DNA from 3 places in the Secundilactobacillus malefermentans genome. Region 2 is predicted to be linked to each of the others. Evidence: predicted binding sites of a transcription regulator. Region 2 holds the regulator's gene; each other region holds the start of a gene.
The links. Region 2 encodes HrcA, which represses chaperone genes, less so after heat shock. Its sites were predicted from a motif close to TTAGCACTCNNNNNNNNNGAGTGCTAA; they were not measured.
Positions count from the first base shown of each region.

Region 1: the regulator HrcA is predicted to act here: its motif matches at 2,146-2,172, upstream of FGL90_RS05085 (Hsp20/alpha crystallin family protein).
Region 3: the regulator HrcA is predicted to act here: its motif matches at 2,898-2,924, upstream of FGL90_RS01340 (ATP-dependent Clp protease ATP-binding subunit).

Region 1 covers NZ_CP042371.1:1,061,447-1,066,208, reverse strand. The annotation lists gene FGL90_RS05095 (HAD-IC family P-type ATPase) at 1-613, opposite strand, end outside; gene FGL90_RS05090 (aldo/keto reductase) at 763-1,605, shown strand; gene FGL90_RS05085 (Hsp20/alpha crystallin family protein) at 1,652-2,068, opposite strand; gene FGL90_RS05080 (hypothetical protein) at 2,232-2,507, shown strand; gene FGL90_RS05075 (hypothetical protein) at 2,794-3,123, opposite strand; gene FGL90_RS05070 (ISL3 family transposase) at 3,241-4,512, opposite strand.
Region 2 covers NZ_CP042371.1:1,813,862-1,818,623, reverse strand. The annotation lists gene dnaK (molecular chaperone DnaK) at 1-957, opposite strand, end outside; gene grpE (nucleotide exchange factor GrpE) at 988-1,572, opposite strand; gene hrcA (heat-inducible transcriptional repressor HrcA) at 1,587-2,627, opposite strand; gene ribF (riboflavin biosynthesis protein RibF) at 2,748-3,689, opposite strand; gene truB (tRNA pseudouridine(55) synthase TruB) at 3,719-4,630, opposite strand.
Region 3 covers NZ_CP042371.1:254,630-259,391, forward strand. The annotation lists gene ptsP (phosphoenolpyruvate--protein phosphotransferase) at 1-455, opposite strand, end outside; gene FGL90_RS01325 (phosphocarrier protein HPr) at 455-721, opposite strand; gene FGL90_RS01330 (hypothetical protein) at 895-1,083, opposite strand; gene FGL90_RS01335 (IS110 family RNA-guided transposase) at 1,445-2,683, shown strand; gene FGL90_RS01340 (ATP-dependent Clp protease ATP-binding subunit) at 3,079-4,762, shown strand, end outside.

The DNA of each region.
Region 1 (4,762 bases), 750 kb from region 2:
TTTGGACAGCCGCGGTAATTTGATGAACATAACTTTTCTCACCAATCGCCGTTACTTGAACGACCGCCTGCCCACTAACAATGAAGCTGCCAGATGTCATTTGATCGCCAGTTTGCTTACTGATGGCATTAGGTTCACCAGTAATGAGGGATTCGTCGAGTTCAATTCCCTTCGTTGTGCGAACGATTCCGTCAAGCGGTATTTGATCACCTCGCGCAACAATCAGCAAATCGCCTAAAACAAGTTCTTCTCGCCGCAACTCAACTATTTCTCCGTTTCGTCGCACCTTCACTTTGCCTTCGGACAGAATCGTCATCTTATCAATTTGGCGCTTGGATCTGATTTCCTGGAAGGTTCCAATCGCCGTGTTGACAATGGCGATTCCCAAAAACAACAGGTTCTTATAACTGCCGGTATATGCAATCAGAACCCCCAACACAATGTTAATCAAATTGAATAACGTCAAAAAGTTTCCGCTGACAATTTGTTGAATCGATTTTGTCAGGGGCTTGGTTGGCGCATTTTTTTGACCAGATTGAACCGCCCGCTGAACTTCATCTGCGGTTAATCCTTGATCTAAATTGGTTAAGGATAAGCTTTTTGCTTCGGTCATCTAGGTCACCTCGGTTTACTTTTACCATTATTGTACTCAATAATCACAAGTTTTCGCACCATTTCCGCCTAGTTTTACCAAAAATTTGGAACTTAGTTAATGCGCTTTCAATGTTATAATAGTGCTATTCAACTATTGGAGGAAGCATAATGTCAGAAATTGAAAAGACGCTCACCCTAAAAGATGGTAATAAGATGCCGCTCGTTGGCTTCGGAACTTACCTTCTTACTGACCAAGAAACAATGGATCAATCCATTAAAACGGCGTACGACGCTGGTTATCGCCTATTTGATACCGCTCAACTTTACCGAAATGAGGACCTTTTAGGCCAATCATTCATTAATCTGCAGATTCCCCGCGATGAAATTTTTATCACATCAAAGGTTGCAGAATATAGCCAAGGCTACGATTTAACCATTGCCAGTATTGACGATTCGCTCAAACGGCTACAGACTGACCACCTCGATTTACTGCTGGTTCACTGGCCAATCCAGACCCAATTTTTCGATACTTGGCGAGCACTGGAACAGTTGAAAAAAGATGGCAAAGTCAAGTCCATCGGAGTTTCCAACTACCAGCAAGTTCATTTGCAACTATTGGCCACCAAAGCTGAGGAAATGCCAGCGGTTAACCAAGTTGAACTGCATCCCTATTTGACAAACAAACCACTCGTCAAATTTGATGAACAAGAAAAAATTGCAACGCAGGCGTGGAGCCCGCTTGGCCGTGGTGCCGTTCTCGACAACCCAATGATTGCTAAAATTGCGGCCCACCACAGCAAGTCCGTTGCCCAAGTCATTCTTCGTTGGGAAATTCAACAAGGTGTCGCCGTCATTCCGAAGTCAAAGACCCCAGAACGAATTAAAGAAAACATCGACATCTTTGATTTTGAATTGACTGAAGACGAAATGACGATGATTGACCTCTTGAATAAGAACCAACGAACGGGAAATGAACCTGAACTAGTTTATGAATTAGGAAAGCAATATTAACAAAAAAGAGCTGGTCTGCATCTGCAGATCAGCTCTTTGTCACTTACTAGTTAATTTCAATATGGTGATCATCTTCCACTTGCCCATCTACCTTTGGCAAGGAAATCGTCAAAATTCCACCATCATACTTTGCGGAAACATTGTCTTTATCAACGCCAGGAAGATAGAAGGAACGCACAACGTTACTCGATGATCGTTCTTGACGAAGCAACTGCCCCTTCTTGTCCTTTTCATCCTTTTGCAAATTGTGAACCGCGCTAATTCTCAAGGTATTATCACGGTAATCCAAGTGAATGTCTTCCTTCTTGAAGCCAGGTAACTCGGATGCAACCTCATAAGTCTTGTCGGTTTCGCGAACATCTGTCTTCATTTGGGATTCCTTCATGAACCCATGATCAAAGTCACTGAAAATATCCATTGGATCAAACATTCCGAAATCTTTGTTCATTAAACTGTTAGCCATAAATAAAAACCCCTTTCAATTTCTTTTATCTCTTTACATTTTCTATATTAGTCAGTATTGATCAGATATGCAAGAATTTAGCACTCTAAATATAAGAGTGCTAAAAGTAATCCAAAAATACCTGCTATAATGGCAATAGTAAAGTTGAAAGGAGTCCGAACTAATGGTGCATCTCGTAAAATTACCCTTAATCCTAGATCAATTACTAACCTACCGTTACCGTGATGGCACGAGTTTTAAGTATGACGTTGCCGTTAGTCCGTTCTACCAAATTCAGTACGGCATTCATTTGGAATTACTAGATAAAGACGATGAAATTTATGACCGAATTATTGTTCCATTTAAAAAGGACAGTTTGATTTCAGAAACCTTTGAGGCAAATGGTCAAACATTTCAGATTCAGCTGATTGATTCAAAAGAAGATGCTGAGGATGGTTAATAAGCAAAAAATGAGGGTGAGACAAAAGGCGGTTTGCTTTTGAGCATACTACGCTTCGCTACGATGTCGATTGGACTATGTCGAAATACGACAGTCCAAGTCGCAGCCTAGATTAACGAATAATCCTGCACTTGGGATTGTTTGTTGATCGTAGCTAGGCGGAGAAAGCAGCCTTTTGGAACCCGACTAAGCAAGAATATTCGGAAATAGTAAAGGGACCGGGACAAAACATTTGTTTTGTCCCGGCCCTTTTTTTTACTCTTTTAACTTACTTTCAATTTTTATTTTAAAATACTTTCAAATCCAGTGTCTCACCCAATTGGTTCAACGCTGCGGTACGGGTTTTAATCTTATCCATGTCGAAGATGATATTTTCGATAGTGCCACCTGCAAAATCGAACTTCTCAAAGTACATGTAGTGGCTCTCGTCCTTGTTTAACAAGTACTCGTCAATCTTCTTTTCAAAACCAGCTGACCAAAGTGCATTATCCATCTTTGGAAAGTCTTTTTTCGTGATGTAGCCACGGTCGTCAATTATCTTGGCACCCTTTTCAACATCCGCATCATCATACTTAAAAGTGACTTCTTCTTTCTTTACAGCTTCTTTTGTTGCCATGTCTAAGATCTCCTTATTAATTTAACTCCATCTCAAACATAGCACTGATTTTTGCAAACGTTAAATTTTCCGGCTCTTCGTCAACTGTTGTTGGTGAATCCATATTTCGAGTTCTAATCACTTCGTGATTAGGGCTCTTTTTGTTTTGATTTTGAAAACGTATAGTACTCGAGTTCTAAACCTCCAGAAGCTGCGATAGCCAAAACTGGCTCGTTTGATCGCCTTGATTTTATTATTAGAACCTTCCAAAGGACCATTTGAATAGTGTGTGGTAAAGGTGTTACGAATCTCATCATGATGGCTTTCAAGTGTTTTAATCGTGTTCTTCATTTCTTCAGAATACGTTTTGTTATTCCAAAATGCCGCATTGTAGTTATGCCAATCTTGATGTTGGACAGCTGACCGGACGCTGTTTAAGACTTGATAAGTTTGTTCTAGTTCTGAATCCAACGATAACAGCTGATGGACAACATCGGTGGCAGCCATCCAGTAAGGAAAATTAGTCCACTTTTTGAATTGTTCAAAGTTAAGCTGTTCAGTTGGTACTAACAACAGCTTCCAGTAGCGCTTAAGGGCGTGAAATTCGCGAGAAGACGGGGTAAACTTCTTCATCACCTTGATTCTGGTTTTGTTAAACGCCCGATTTAGGGCGTTGATAATATGAAACTTGTCCATGACCACCATGGCATTGGGGAACACGGTCTGCACAAGCTTGGGGTAGGTATAATTCATATCAGTCACAATAATTTTGACGTTTTCTCGGGCAGCTTGATCGAAGCGGTAAAAATACTTCTCTAGTTTATTGATGGTTCGATAAGGGAGTAAGTCGATTAATTCATGGGTTTCGCCATTCATGAACTCAAAGCTCATGGCACCAGTAGCGCTCTTGGTACTCTTCACCTCATCCATTAAGATGATCTCTGGTAAATAGTGCCAATTGGTTTGAAAGTCTCGTTCAGCGCGCATTAACTGGCGGCCCACAAATGAATCTGATGCCGATACTTCATTGGCAATGTGCTTCAAAGAGACCGGTTCACCGAGCTTCTCTAGGCATTCTTTGCGGCTGGTGTTTGAAATTGTACAGTGTTTCGGAACTGCCACTGTTTGTGCAAGAAAGTTGCCGTGACATTCTTTACAGTGGAAATAGCGGCGCTTTAAGGCTAAGATGACGGTGTTGCTCAGAACCTTCGAGAATCTGATAGTGGTATTGCGCCAGCCGTAGTTAATAATCTTTTGATCATTGATAATCCCGCACTTGGGACAAGCCTTCGGCGTGTAATCCAAGTGGCCAGTTAAGCGAATAACCCCGTCTTCTCCAGTTTCACCGTCAGTAATTTTTAGGTTCTCGTCAGCTATTCCTAATAATAATTTTGTAGTATCATGACACATAGGGCATTTCCTTCTTTCTGAAAAATCTTCGTGGTGGTTGACTTGGATGAACGGACAGGAAATGTCCGCTTTTTTATTCTAGCCATAAATAAAAAATCTGTCATCAGTAATAGATGAAAATCTATTACCAACAACAGATATTGTAGAATCAATTTTCCGACCTTTTTCCTAATTATTTTTGCCGATTTCACTTAACTGCTTAATATCTTAGGTCATCAGCAGTATAATGAAGGATAAACATAATAATGAC
Region 2 (4,762 bases):
AATACGAGTTGAACCTCCATTTAAGATAACAACATCTAAGTCACTAGCTGAGATGCCAGCATCCTTCAATGCATTTTCAACTGGGATACGGGTCTTTTCAACTAAATCAGAAGTCAATTCGTTAAATTTAGCTTGGGTTAATGTTTCTTCCAAATGAATAGGTCCATTTTCACCAGCAGAAATGAAAGGCAAACTGATTTGGGTTTGTGCCATACCAGAAACATCCTTCTTGGCCTTTTCTGCAGCTTCCTTTAAACGTTGCATTGCCATCTTATCTTTTGATAAATCGATGCCATTTGCTTGTTTAAATTGGGCAACTAACCAATCCATTACCTTTTGGTCAAAGTCGTCTCCACCAAGATGAGTATCTCCATTAGTTGAGAGAACTTCAAACACACCGTCACCTAAATCAAGAACGGAAACATCAAAAGTACCGCCACCCAAGTCATAAACTAAGATTTTTTCATCGGTATCTTGCTTGTCCAAACCGTATGCAAGAGATGCAGCGGTAGGTTCGTTAATAATTCGTTTAACGTCTAATCCGGCAATCTTACCAGCATCTTTAGTTGCTTGACGTTGGGCATCGTCAAAATAAGCTGGAACTGTAATAACAGCTTGAGAAACCGTGTCACCAAGGTATTCTTCAGCGTAGCTCTTCAAATGTTGAAGAATAATTGCTGAAATTTGTTGTGGTGTGTATTTCTTGCCATCAACATCAACAGTGTAGTTTCCATCACCCATGTGGCTCTTGATTGAAACGATGGTATTAGGATTAGTGATAGCCTGTCGTTTAGCAACTTCACCAACTTGTGGTTCGCCGTCTTTAAATGCAACAACTGATGGCGTTGTACGAGCGCCTTCAGGATTTGTGATAATTTTTGGTTCGTTTCCTTCCAAAACAGCAACTGCTGAGTTAGTTGTTCCTAAATCAATTCCAATAATTTTATTACTTGCCATTGTTCATTTACCCTCTTCATAATTTTTTATTTATTGTGCCACAGCAACCATTGCTGGTCTCAATACTCGGTCCTTCAATTTATAGCCCTTTTGTAAAACCTGTGCAACGTGGTCTGCGGGAACTTCGTCCGTAGCCGGAACTGTCTGAACAGCTTGATGTAATTGAGGATCGAACTTAACGCCAGTTGCCTCAATCTCTTCAATCCCATTCTTAGTTAATGCCTCATTTAAGTGTTGAAGAACAAGTTCAATTCCCTTTTTAAGGGCCTGATTTTGGTCATCATCCACCTTACTATCCAAGGCACGCTCAATGTTATCAACAACTGGTAACAGATCATGAGCAAGCTGCTGTCCATCATATTTGAGTAAGGCAGCACGTTCTTTTGCATTACGCGCTTGGATATTTTTAATTTCTGCTTCAGCTCGAAGATATCGGTCCTCAAGACCAGAAACCTTATCTTCTAACTCTGTAATCTTTGATTCTTCTTTTTCTTCAACCGTATTTTGGTCATCTACAGTCGTTGCTTCTTTTTCACCAGAAGTATCCGTTATTTCATCTTTTGGTACTTCTTGGTCTTTTAACTCTTCTTCAGATTTTTTATCTTCTGCAGCCACACAATAACCTCCTCTTATTCGTCAAAATGACGATAATATTCAATTAATTTGCTTGCTAACTCGTTTCTAAATGCACCTATTAGACCAATCATTTTTGAATAAGGCATTCTAGTTGGCCCCAATAGTGCGATGATTCCTTTACCATGTGCATCAACATCATACGTTGCCGTGATTAAACTGTAGTTTTTAAGCAAGTCGCTATTGGAAATTTCATCGCCAATTTTAACTTGAATTTGGTTAGACGGCTCACCCAAAACTTCAGCAATATCATCTGTATGATCCATTAATGAATAGATTGATCTTAAAGTGTCGATGTCAGTCTGCTCAGAAAAATCGAGCACATTCATTCGACCACCAACATAAAAGCGTTCCTGAGAAGCACGAGTTAAAACATCCCCAAAGATTCTAAGAAATCCCTCTGGTTTTTGCATATAACGGGTTACCTCCGCTGGAATCTGAAGCTTTAACTTTTCAACCACATCTTCCAAAGGAAGCCCAACCAGTTGATCATTAATAATTCTAACGACCGCTTCAAGTTGCTCACTTGTTACATTATGAGTCACACTGAACGTCTGGTTCTCAACATCCCCATTGTCAGTCACTAGAATTGCCATGACCTGTCGATTCCCTAATGGTACTAATCGAAAACCGCTAAGTCGACTATTCTTTAACTCTGGTTTTAACGTAAACGTTGTGTAAGATGTAAGATCAGATAAAATTGTCGCCGATTGTGCCACAATTTCATCAATCTTCTGAAAGTCACCACCCAGCGACGTTTTAATCAAATCAACATCGTTATCTTTTACAACGTCTGGTCTAACCAAATGGTCGACATAATATCGATAGCCTCTCATCGAAGGAATTCTTCCAGACGATGAATGCGTTTTTCGAATTAAATCGACTGATTCTAAAACTGCCATTTCATTTCGAATTGTTGCTGAACTGATGTGTACTGGTAATTGTTCAACCAGTGCTTTCGATCCAACTGGAACACCGTTGTTGGTATAATCTCTAACAATCGCCCTCAAAATCATTTCTTGTCTATCCGTTAACATGATATCACCTCTTTTAGCACTCGATTAACATAAGTGCTAAGACACATATACAATGTAGCAAACGCGAAATAGAAAGTCAAGAATATACATGACTTTTTTGGCAATCTCTATTATTGAGTGCTAATTTTTAAAAAATTCCCGTGTTTTTTCTTCATCTGCATTAAGTTGAGTGACAAGTGCATCTGCACCAGAAAACTTAACTTCTCCTCTGAGCCTCGTGAACCATTCAATTGCCACGTTTTCACCGTATAGGTTACCTGTGAAATCTAGTAGGTAAATTTCGACGGTCACTGGACGGCCTTCTCCAAAGGTCACATTTCTACCAATTGACGCCATTCCATTAACCCATTTGTCCCCAACCTTAACCCTCGTTGTATAAATACCAATTCCAGGAAGCCACTGATCCTCGGGGTGATTGATATTGATTGTCGGAAATCCAATCGTTCTCCCCCTAGCAAATCCGTGAACGACAACGCCCTTTGTCTGGAACGTATAGCCTAGTAGAAGATTTACTTTGGCTAAGTCACCTTCATCTAAAGCATCCCTGATTCGGCTTGAACTGACCTTGTCCCCAGTTTGTTCTCTTTCACCAACCGTGATGACCTTAAATCGGTTCTGAGCATATTCAGCCAAGTGAGCCATGTCTGCATCGGAATCCTTTGCACCATAAGTATGATCAAATCCAGCAACGACAGTCGTCGGATGCAAGGCACAAATATACTGATCCACAAACTGTTGAGGTGAAAGTGCTGAGAAACTTCCAGTAAAGTTAACCAAATAGACTAAATTGACGCCAAATTCTTCTAGCAAAGCGAGCCGCCGTTCTTGAGGCGTAATATATTTTGTGTCCTCAGGCATTAGTCGTCTGTAAACAACCTCTGGATGATGGTCGTAGGTTAAAACCGCCAATTTGACGCCTAATTTATCTGCTTCTTTCTTAGCAGCTTTAATAACTTCCTGATGTCCTTTATGGACCCCATCAAAAAAGCCCATTGCCAAAACAACTGGACCTTCATCAATTAAATTTAAATTTAGCGGGTGATGAATGTTAATGACTTTCAAGTCAACTGCCTCCTACCAAGTAATATTGTTTATTGTGTACTAAACATTTTAAGTGGCTTATATTGTGTTTTATTTTCCATCAATTGATACAAACATTTTATTTCCCCATTAAAGCTCAAAGCAACAACTGGTTCCGTCGTGTCTATTTCTTCAGAATACAGCCAGACACCATGCTTAACAGCGTCCCAGAGCTCATCAGTTAGTGGCACTTCGGGATATTTAGCAAGTGCGCGCTTAATCGGATACAGCCATGAATAGTCGGTGTTCTCTTCGTCAACCGCATCCTTTATTTCATCTAGGGTTACCGTTTCTTTAACGTCAAAACCACCACTTGAAATTCTGCTTAAATCCGACATAACTGCTGGAACTCCAAGTTGTTTGCCTAGATCAACTGCCAAGGTTCTAATGTAGGTTCCTTTTGAACATCGCACCTCAAAATGAACTTCTTGATGCCCAGTTTCCTTATCAAACTTAGTCGTTCCTAATTGCGTAAAGGCATAAATCATAATTTTTCGTTCTGGTCGCTTAACCTCTTTGCCAGCACGTGCATATTGATAAAGTTTTCTACCATCAACTTTTACCGCAGAATACATCGGCGGAATTTGAATAATTTCGCCAGTCAGCATCGCCATAGCAGATGCTAATTGATCATCATTAAACGGCTCCGGTAATTTTCTTTCTTCAACAACATCTCCATCTAGGTCTTCCGTTGTCGTCGAAAATCCCAAGGTAATCGTGCCTCTGTATGTTTTTCCAAAGGTCATCAAGTAGTCGACCACTTTTGTCGCACTACCCACACAAATTGGTAAAACGCCATCTACATTTGGATCAAGTGTGCCTGAATGCCCAATTTTTTTGGTGTGTAGAATTCTTCTTAATTGATTGACACAGTCATGACTTGTCATGCCACGTTCTTTATAAAGTGGGATTATTCCGTTCATAGATTTCATTCCTTAATTAGTAGATACGATAATCGTTTAATTATATCATATCAAATTTAAAATTTGACTCAAAAACTGACTAACATTAGTGGTGAATCATAATTCGACGGAATTATGATTCACCACTTTTAT
Region 3 (4,762 bases), 470 kb from region 2:
GCTGGATTTGGAAGTTCGACACCAAGCAAATGAGATAGCACACGTTTACGAACATCGCGGACATCCCCGGCTCGTTCTTGCATGTAGGCATTATCAGTCATTGCTTCAAACATTGAAATATACTGGTCAGTTACATCAGTTAATGCTTGTTCTCCATTAACCTTTTGATCACTAATTTCTTTGTTAATTGCACCAATCATTTCTGGATCAGAAAGAATTGTAATATGTGCTTCAAAAACTTCAGCTTCTTCTTCGCCTAAAGTTTCTTTAGCTTTGCTCTTAATGATTTCAAGCTCAGCCTTTGAAGCATCCATTGCGTCTTGCATCTTCTGCACTTCACCATCAACATCAGTGATCGTTTGCTTACTAAATGATAGATCAGGATCTACCAATCGATAAGCTTTCGCAATTGCAATACCATCACTGGCAGCAATTCCTTTTAGTACCTTTTTCATTATTCAGATAAGCCTTCTTTTTTCATGGTTTCTGAAATAGCTTCGATGGCATCTTTCTCGTCGTCACCTTCAGCTGAAATAGTAATGTCGGTATTTTGACCAACACCTAATGACATAACACCCATAATAGACTTCAAATTAACTGATTTGTCGCCATATTGTAAGGTAACTTCTGAATTGAACTTACTTGCTGATTGAACCAAAAGTGTTGCTGGACGTGCGTGGATACCTGTTTCTGCAGTTACGTGAAAATCGCGTTTTTCCATAATTAATCGATCTCCTTAAATTTTATCTGATTTATTTAGACACCTATTTCAAGCCTAGCCACAATTGTGAAAACGCTAAGAAACCCTTGAATTTCCGTGCCTTTAACTTTAAGAATAGCAATTCTTGCCTAAAAATACAAGCATTTCATTAAACGCTTTCATTATGGCTAGTTCTACTTTTCTTCTCTATCGTAAATATATTGAACTTTACCGCCTAATTGAGCCTTGCCAACAATTTTTTTACGATCATCTGCCGCAAGATAGGCATCATGAAACGCCATAAATTCATCCGGCTCTACCTCAAAATCTTCAATCTGACCATTTCTAAGCTGTTCTAGCAGTGCAACATAATCCCTCGCCATCTTATCACCTCTCTTCCTCCTCGTATTATTAAAATTAATATCTTTTAGTTTTTTGTTCAATGTTTAGATGTTGCGTGATATTCTCTAGTTGTTCATTGGATTTAGGTCCAACTGGTATAGGCTTAATTCCTCCTGCAGTTTAATCTGCTTTAATAGCATGCCGCCCAGGCAATTCGAACAACCGCAAACCACAAGCTGTAGTGACTGAATTGATTTGTTTTCACTCGCGTGAAAACGCAGCTAAATTAGTTTCTGTCTAGTCTACTTATATTGCGAGGATGCCCGTAGAATTGTAATTAGGGAACATCATGCAGCACCTAAGCTTATTCAATCAAATAAAAGTGAAAGGAGGTCCTATCCCATGAACTTATTTATTGGTATTGACGTTGGTAAACTTAATCTAAGTTATTGTGCAATTAACTCAGATGACCAATGCCTATTTCAGGATGAGGCAAGTAATGATTTAAACGGTGCTTCTCAAATCAAACAAGCTATTCTTGCAGAAACCAAATTATCGGATTACCAAAAGGTAATCGTTGGTATGGAGGCAACTTCTGTCTATAATTTTCATCCAACTACGTTTCTGTCTGAAGACCAAGAGTTACAAAAAAATCAGCTCGAGGTTATTACCATTAATCCTTACACTTCTCATCATTTTAGTGAATTGTTTGATGATGGTAAAACCGACGAGGTAGATGCAAAACAGTTAGCCGAATTAATTCGTGTGAAACCATTGGGAACATCAGTTGTGCGTCAGGAAAAATATATGGCATTACAACGCTTAACCAGGGAACGGTATCATCTTATTCATCAACTAGTAGATGCTAAAAATCAATTTTTAAATAATCTCTACTATCGCTGCAATACCTTAGATCAAACACTACCCACATCTGTTTTTGGTTCGACGATGATGTCTTTAATTACTGATGAAGAACTAAGTCTAGATGAAGCTGCTGCAATGCCACTAGATCAGTTAGCTGTTAAATTACAACAGCTAGGTCATGGTAAATTTGGTAATCCAGAAGAAGTAGCTAAAGCCATTAAGAAGGCCGTTCGGTCTTCCTATCGACTATCTAAAGCAGTTACTGAATCAGTAGATTCAATTCTGGCGGTTTATGCTGAAATTATTCGTACACTTCAAGCACAAATTACAAAGCTCGATAAATCAATTCAACAACTTTCAGTGCAAATTACCGAAATCAAATGTCTCACTAGTATTCCTGGAATCGGTGCCGTATTTGCGGCGGGTATTGTATCCGAAATTGGTCAAATAACTCGTTTTCCAAATGAAAGTCACATTGCTAAATATGCTGGCTTAGCTTGGATGCCACATGAATCAGGAACTAGTATCCGGCAATCCACTCCTCGTACCCGTAAGGGTAACCAATATCTACGTTACTACTTAGTTGAAGCTGCCAACTCAGTAAGACGTTACGATCCAACATTCCAACGTTACTATCAAAAAAAATATAAAGAGGTTCCTAAGTATCGTCACAAACGAGCTGCCGTTTTAACAGCACGTAAGTTGGTTAGATTAGTAGACGTTCTAATTCGAAATAATCAACTTTACGTACCACCAGAAACTGGTATAGCTGAATAAATGACGATAACGGAAACGAGCGTAGCTCGGTGAAATTCTTACTTTCAGCGGGCTGGGGTAGATATGCTCTAAATTAACAAATTTTACGGGCTTTCAGGCTTATCACCTTCTTGACTTATTACCACAAGGCTATTTTACCCTATTTATAGTAGAAAACTCATCTGAAGATTAAATAGTTGCATTATGGGACAGATTGAAGTAAAACTAAACGTAATTAGCAGTGCTTGTGTTTGACTGCTAGTTCCAAAAAGTTCCGATTAACGGGCTAACTTATTGAGTTCTAAAAGTTGCACTCTAACTCGAAACGGGTATAATAAAAATAAAGGTCAAAGAAGGTCAAACTTTTTCAAGACCTTCAATCCTACTTTTGGTGTGAACCAGAAAGGAGCTTAAAAATGCTCTGTCAGAACTGTCACGAACGTGAAGCAACCATTCATCTATTTGTTAATGTGAATGGTCAAAGGCAACAGGTCGATTTATGTCAGAACTGTTATCAGCTTCTTAAAAACCAACAAGGAAATATTGAAAATGGAGGTAGTCAAATGGCACAAGATCCATTTGGATTCGGTAACTTAGACGATATCTTCCGCGCAATGCAAGGCGGATCTCAACCAAATTCCAACCAATCTAATTTTCAGCAACAGGTTCCGCCTACCCAAGCCAGTCGAGGAAACGGCGGTCAAAACGGTGGTACCCTACTTGGTCAATTTGGAACGAATTTAACTGAAATGGCTAAAAATGGAAAAATTGATCCTGTCATTGGTCGAGATAAGGAAATTAGTCGGGTCATTGAAATTTTAAATCGTAGAACCAAAAACAATCCCGTTCTCATCGGTGAAGCCGGTGTTGGTAAAACAGCGGTTGTTGAAGGCCTCGCGGAAAAAATCGTTGAAGGCGCCGTTCCACAAAAACTAATTAACAAACAAATTATTCGCTTAGATGTTGTTTCGCTTGTTCAAGGAACCGGAATTCGAGGTCAGTTTGAGCAGCGAATGCAACAGTTAATGAAGGAAGTCCAAGAAAATTCTGACGTCATTCTCTTCATTGATGAAATTCACGAAATTGTCGGAGCTGGAAATGCTGAGGGCGGCATGGATGCAGGTAACGTTTTGAAACCCGCCCTTGCCCGCGGCGAATTCCAACTAGTTGGTGCAACAACTTTAAATGAATACAGAGATATTGAAAAAGATCAAGCACTTGCTAGACGGCTGCAGCCAGTTACAGTTGATGAACCTTCCCCCGAAGAAGCTATCAAAATTTTAAAGGGTATTCAAAAGAAGTATGAAGATTATCACCATGTTCATTACACTGATGAATCAATTGAAGCAGCAGTCAAACTTTCCGACCGCTATATTCAAGATCGATTCTTACCTGATAAGGCAATTGACCTACTTGACGAGTCCGGTTCAAAAAAGAACCTAACGATTAATGTGGTTGATCCCAAGGATATTGAGCAAAAGGTTAAGGATGCCGAAGCTCAAAAGCAAAACGCCTTAAAGCAGGAAGATTATGAAAAAGCAGCTTATTATCGTGATCAAGTCACGAAACTTGAAAAAGCGAAGGATAGTCAATCAACTGAGTCTGCTGGTGGCGTTCCTAAGGTTACTGAAGAAGATATGCAGAAGATTGTTGAAGAGAAAACGGATATTCCAGTTGGCGAATTGCAATCTAAAGAACAACAACAGTTGAAAGATCTCAGCTCTGATTTGGAATCTCACGTCATTGGTCAAAATGAAGCGGTAGATAAAGTTGCTCGGGCCATTCGTAGAAACCGAATTGGGCTAAACGGGACTGGCCGTCCAATTGGTTCATTCCTGTTTGTCGGTCCTACCGGTGTTGGAAAAACCGAGCTTGCTAAACAGTTAGCAAATGAATTGTTTGGCTCGGAAGATTCAATGATTCGTTTTGACATGTCTGAATACATGGAACCCCATTCAATTTCTAAATTAATCGGGTCCCCACCTGGCTATGTTGGATACGAAGAAGCTGGTCAATTAACGGAACAGGTTCGGCGTCATCCTTATAGTTTGGTACTTCTTGACGAAGTTGAAAAGGCTCATCCAGACGTTATGCACATGT